DNA from 2 places in the Leuconostoc carnosum genome. Region 2 is predicted to be linked to the other one. Evidence: riboswitches for the same ligand, from Rfam matches in the RefSeq annotation. Region 2 holds a riboswitch; the other holds the start of a gene.
The links. Region 2 has a riboswitch for thiamine pyrophosphate ahead of FGL89_RS02980 (ECF transporter S component). Riboswitches for the same ligand answer to the same signal wherever they lie in the genome.
Positions count from the first base shown of each region.

Region 1: linked by a shared signal. The riboswitch ahead of FGL89_RS00665 (solute carrier family 23 protein) and the one ahead of FGL89_RS02980 (ECF transporter S component) in region 2 are both predicted to bind thiamine pyrophosphate.

Region 1 covers NZ_CP042374.1:143,359-146,575, forward strand. Annotated here, with positions in the region: gene FGL89_RS00655 (Asp23/Gls24 family envelope stress response protein) at 1-404, shown strand, start outside; gene FGL89_RS00660 (RBBP9/YdeN family alpha/beta hydrolase) at 557-1,138, shown strand; TPP riboswitch at 1,159-1,250, shown strand; TPP riboswitch at 1,336-1,433, shown strand; gene FGL89_RS00665 (solute carrier family 23 protein) at 1,498-2,793, shown strand; gene FGL89_RS00670 (LuxE/PaaK family acyltransferase) at 2,795-3,217, shown strand, end outside.
Region 2 covers NZ_CP042374.1:623,886-627,102, forward strand. Annotated here, with positions in the region: gene nagA (N-acetylglucosamine-6-phosphate deacetylase) at 1-490, opposite strand, end outside; gene FGL89_RS02970 (phosphatidylglycerophosphatase A family protein) at 621-1,139, opposite strand; tRNA gene FGL89_RS02975 (tRNA-Gln) at 1,252-1,323, shown strand; TPP riboswitch at 1,483-1,572, shown strand; gene FGL89_RS02980 (ECF transporter S component) at 1,714-2,295, shown strand; gene FGL89_RS02985 (ABC transporter ATP-binding protein) at 2,288-3,217, shown strand, end outside.

The DNA.
Region 1 (3,217 bases), 480 kb from region 2:
GTTTGTTAGGTGTTGATGGTGGGTTCATTGCCAACATTAAAAATAAGATCGTCAACAGTGACAATCCTGTCGAAGGCATTGAAGTTGAAGTCGGGAAAGAACAAGTAGCTGTTGATCTTAATATTATTATGGAATTTGGTCATAATGCACATGATATTTATAAAGCACTCACAACAGTTATTGCCAAAAAAATTGATGAGACAACGAGCTTAAAGTTAGTGGAATTGAATGTTGAAGTTATTGATATTCAAACACAAAGAGAGTTTAATGATGCGCAAGTGACCTTACAAGATCGCATGTCTGATGCCGGAGATACCATTAAGGATAAGACGTCTGATGGTGTGAATACAGTTAAAAATACAGTTTCACAGGCAACCAGTGATAGTGACGAGCGTGTGAAATAATGTAACTGTGATTTTATAAATTTTTGATAAAATCATAGCATTAGCTGTTAGAAAAAACCTGATAACTTTGGTAAAATAATTATGCAGAAGGTTATCAGGTTTTATTATGTCTGAATGAGCCTATCTATTCTAGAAAAAATAAGGGCGTATTTATGACTGATAAACATGTTTATGTGATACACGGGTACACTGCTACACCAACAGACAATTGGTTTCCATGGTTAAAAAGACAGGTAGAAGAGCAATTGAATATACCGACTACCATTTTAGAAATGCCAAATGCCGATAATCCGAAACTACAGGAATGGGATGAATTATGTGATCGTCTCATTGACACGAATCATGAACTAACAATCGTTGGACACAGTTTAGGTTGCATACAGGCACTTCGTTTTGTGTCACAGCATAAAATTAAAAATATCAAAATGATACTAGTATCTGGTTTTGATGAAGTGCTTAACACATTACCACAACTACATTCATTTACAGATACCTCATTAAATTATCAAACAATCATACCTAAAATTGATCAGGCAGTTGTTATTTCTGCATTAGATGATGATATTGTGCCTTATCATTATTCGGAAACATTAGCACGTCATTTAAAATGTCAATTTATTTTAATGCCAAATGGTAAACATTTTATTGACCGAGATCATATTTACGAGGTACCAGTTGTTTTCCAACAGATTAGTTTGATGAATGAATATCGTGAAAATCATTTTAATAGTTGAACTATTATGTGATACAATAATCATTGTGCTAGGGGCGCTACTATGTGGCTGAGAAGAACCCTTTGAACCTGAACTGGATTATACCAGCGTAGGAAAGTGTCATACTGATTATTTTAGATGGTGCTTTTCTCATGTTAGAGAAGGGCATTTTTTATTTGCACAGAATATGGTACGAAAGGAACAATATAAAAATGAATAAAGCTCACTAGGGGCGTCGTAATGACTGAGATGATATATCGGTCCCTTGGAACCTGATCTAGTTTATACTAGCGTAGGAAAGTGACCAAAATTGTGTAACATCCTGTGATGTTACCGCGAACTAGGGTCCTTTTGTATGTCACATAAGGACCCTTTTTGAGATGGAAGGAATTGTTTTGACTATGGCGACACATAATAACCGCATAGTAGACCATGGTTTAGCTGGTTTACAACATGTTTTTGTTTCTAATGTATGGCTAGATCCAATCTATGTTGCAGCAGCAGCAGGGTTATCGTTAAATTTATCAACTAATTTGGTAAATACTATTTTTATTGTTTCAGGGTTGGTCACACTGACTCAAGTGACACGTTTAGCACGACTACCAATTATTCAAGGGCCATCCGCTGCCTTTGATGCCTTGATGATTAATGCTGGTAGAGCTGGCCAGTTGGCCTCAGCAAGTGGCTCCATTTTAGCCAGTGCACTGATTATTTTTTTGCTATCTGTAACAGGATTAATTAATAAATTAGTTCGCCTGCTAACACCGGCTATTACTGGAACACTTATCTTTCTGGTCGGCGTTTCTTTATCCAGTTTTACATTATCTGAATTTTTAGGTGGTTATCCTGGAGATAAACATTTCTCTTCACCGACGACACTTGTATTATCAATTTCAACATCAGCCATTGTTATTTTACTTTCAATATTTGGTAAAGGTTTTTGGAAACGTTTTTCCTTTTTGATTGCATTAGTTGTAGGCGATGTTTTATCAGTTGCAATGGGGCGTGTTGATTACAGTGTACTAGCGGCTAAATCGTGGTTTGGCTTACCTCACTTATTACCATATGGTGCGTTAAATTTTAATTGGACGATGTTTCTGACTTTTTTTGTTGCCTATCTTGTTGCTGTGGTAGAAGCAGTAGGCGTGTATGAAGCTGCTAGTGACGTGATGAAAGAAGATATTTCACCACGCCGTATTCAAAATGGTTTGATCGGTGAATCGGCTGGTTCAATATTATCATCGCTATTTGGTGGTTTTCCAACAACTGCTTTTGCACAAAATGTTGGTATTTTAAAATTAACTGGTGATGTCTCAAGAATTCCTGTAGTTATTGCAGGTGTTTTGTTTGTGATATTGGGATTTGTGCCAAAAATTGGGGCATTTTTAGCAATTACCCCAAGCCCAGTGATTGGTGGTATCTTTCTGCCAGCAGCAACGACTTTAATTATGACAGGATTAAATATTCTGAAAAAGACACCATCAACAAATGCAAATAATATGATTATTGGGTTATCGATTGTGTTGGCTATTGCTCTACCAAATTATGCTACTGGATGGCATGGTGCAGTGGGTCAACTTTTGTCTAATACAATCTTAATAGGCGCAATATCTGCTATCACATTGCAGTTTGTTCTTGTGAATTTACCACAAATGATAAATAAATTAAGGAGATAACATGTCTGATGAATCTGACGTTATTCAAGCACGTCTTGTAAAGTTTATACAACAGTACAAAGAGGGGCAATCAAGTGAATATGAAGTTGATTTTAATCAATTAGCCATGAGCGTATTTGATTATCAATTCCAAAATAACTTACCTTACAAAAAATTTGCGCAATTAAAGCATAAAAATCCATTAACTGTCAAAAATTGGCAGGATTTGCCTTTGATACCAATTGAAGCCTATAAACAATTAACATTATCTACTCGAGACACTACGCAAGCTGAAGATGTTTTTTATTCAAGTGGGACAACGAATGCACAACAAAAAAGTCGACATTACATTTCCGACTTAAGGGTTTGGGAGCAATCAATGATAGCGGGATTTAAGCAATATGTTATCCCTAACAAAGAAAAAATAACGATATTTTCTCTATTT
Region 2 (3,217 bases):
GTTCACCTGATAATTCGTACCACTTTTTTAATAGTGCGGTGTCTGGATTGATAATGTATGCTTCAGGTTGCGCACCCATAAATGTTTTATTAATAAATGGACCTTCAAGATGAATCCCCTGAATAACTGGATTTGTTTTTGCTACTTGATTAATAGTTGATAAGGCACGTTCAATACGTTGCGGTGATTGTGTCATAGTCGTTGGAAATAGTGATGTAATACCTTCGGTGACCATTTTATTGACCATTTCATCGAGCGCATCAGCATCACCATCCATTGTATCTAACCCATAGCCACCATGCTTATGAACGTCAATAAAACCTGGCACAATTAACTTACCGGTTGCCTCTTTGACGATTTCATCATCATTTTGTGCCACAAAGTCGACCATATAACCAACTTCTTGAATACTATCTGTAAACCGCATAAATGCATCCGGCATATGCTTGTAACCCGTATAAAGATTAATATTTTTGAGTAATTTTGCCATTATTTCACGTATGCCAATGGCTACAAATGATACGCATCCACGACACATTCCTCCTGATTTATTAACCTTATTATAATTGGTATAGACCGATTTTGCAAATAAATATATTTAAAATAAAAAAAGCGAAATATTATTTCGCCAAGTGTTTATCAGAAGCTACAATATTGGTCGCATATTTATGCGCCACTTTAGAAGCAGCTGCAGCCGCTAAAGCGCCAACAATGTCATCAGCAAAGGTTGTCACAGCAGATGTTGTCTTCCCTTTACGGTCTAGTTCGCCAACCAATCCGACTTTTATCTTATCAATGTAACCATAATTAGTGACGCCAATCGTGTCAAACGACATAGCAATAGCTGTACCAAGCGTCTCATCAACCCCAAACAAAGCATCATCGTTATCGATTAAATCTTGCAAAGGTGATTCCAATAAGTGTGCTTCAGCTAGACGATCTAATTCTAAAGCAACCCATATTTGATGCTGAACAACCCGCTTATGCAATATGCTAACGAGTGCCTCTTCAACTTGGACTATTGTCAGATTAGGTACATAAGAAGCTTCACTATCATAGGCGATGACCGCAATATCATGTAAGGTAATGTCATGCTTTTTGAGTTTTTCAACGGTATTCTCGTATGTTGCGTACTGCATGGTGTTCCCCCTTAGGCTTTTTTTAATAGTATAAACGAAAAAACATTTTCTGACAAAGATAAAAATTGTACTTGCAATACAAAGTAAAAGTATGTAAAATAGTTAGAGTAATTGCCCCTTGGCCAAGCGGTAAGGCGGTGGCTTCTGGTGCCACTACGCGCTGGTTCGAATCCAGCAGGGGCAATAACTTAGCGATCTGATTGATCGCTTTTTTTGTAGCTAATTTTTATCAAATAATCACCTGTTATTTTTTAAATATTCGTTTAATATTCTCATGTTAGTTATTCTCATAATTGTTTGCGTAAAGCACACAATTATGTTAAATTTAGTATGTAGTTTAATATTCAACAATCTGGGGTGCCCTTTGGCTGAGAGATACCCATTGAACCTGATCTGGCTAGCACCAGCGAAGGGAGAATTGCTTTTTTAGTAGAAAGATAAGCAAACTCTCGGCTCATTAATGACTCGAGAGTTTTTTGTTTCCACTAATTCATAAGCAAAAACTGTGACTCAATTCTATTTGGACCAGAAATGTGATAAAAGCTACAAAAAAAATTCTGGAGGCATATTAATTATGCAAACTATTTCAAAGTCAAAATCAACACGCTGGGCATTACGCGATGTCTTGTTACTAGCGTTCGTTGCCGTATTTATCGGTTTTATTTTCTGGGTTCTTGGTCCAGTTTATAATATCCTTTCAGCAGCCCTTACCCCTATGGGCCTAGAACCTTTTGCAAATAACCTTTTGCTGGGTGGTTGGATGATGGCCGCACCATTAGCCAGTATCTTAATCAAACAAGCCGGTGCTGGTGTGCTTGGCGAAGTTTTTGCTGCAGCAGTTGAAATGTTACTTGGCGGTCAATGGGGTGTGGCAACACTACTCTCAGGATTAGTACAAGGTGTTGGTAGTGAAGCTGGATTTGCCATTTTAGGCTACAAGAATTGGCGCTGGCAAGCGATTTTCGCTTCAGCTGTAACAGGAACTATCGTGACTTTTGTCTGGTCACTATTTAGAGATGGTTACACATCATATAGCTTTGGTCTACTCGTTGCACTATTCATCACACGCTTTATTTCTCTTCTTTTCTTTGGTGGTGTCCTTGTTGTTGCTATTCAAAAATTGATTGAGAAGGCTGGTGTCCTACGTCGTGACTAATTTAATTGTTGAAGACGTTCACTTTTCTTATCCTACTGGTAAGGTGCTTTCTCACGTCTCCCTCAAATTAAAACCTAACAGTTTTAATCTATTAGTTGGTCCTAGTGGTAGTGGTAAATCGACCTTGTTAAAACTTCTTTCTGGTCTTTATCCGACCTTTAGTGGAGGTACTTTAGATGGTAAACTGACTCTTGATGGCTATGATATCAATGATATTGTTCCTTTTCAACGTGTCGCACGTCTTGGCTATTTATTTCAAAATCCTACCCGTCAATTTGTGATGCAAACACCATTTGAAGAATTACGCTTTAGTTTAGAAAATTTACAAGTCACGCCAACAGACATGACAGATCGCATTGAAAAAGTATTAGAAACCGTTGGTATGACTGATTTCACGCATCATGACTTGTCAACATTATCTGGTGGTGAAAAACAAAAAATTGCCCTAGCCGCTGCTTTGGCAATGGACAGTGAGTATTTGCTTTTAGATGAACCGTTTGCCAATGTTGACCCTGTTGCCCGTTTACAACTCATTCAAGCCATTAAGCATTATCAACAACAAGGGAAAACAATTCTAATAACTGATCATGATTGGAGTGGTTACACTGACATGATTGATGATGTCTTCGTCATGAACCATGGTCATCTCCATCAAGCAGACGAGGCTGAGCGGACCAAAATATTACATGAAGTACCAGTTCAAACTCAAATTAAAACTGCATTACCGGATGAACAGGAACACATCATTGAACTCAAAAAAGTTGCCTTAAAAAATGGTACCCGTCAATTGTTACGCACCACATCGTTGGCTATTCCAAAAGAAAAACGTATTTTAATTACCGGCCCAAATGGTGTTGGTAAATCAACACTTTTTTCCACTTTAGTTAAGCTATATCCATATAGTGGTTTAATTACCTACAAT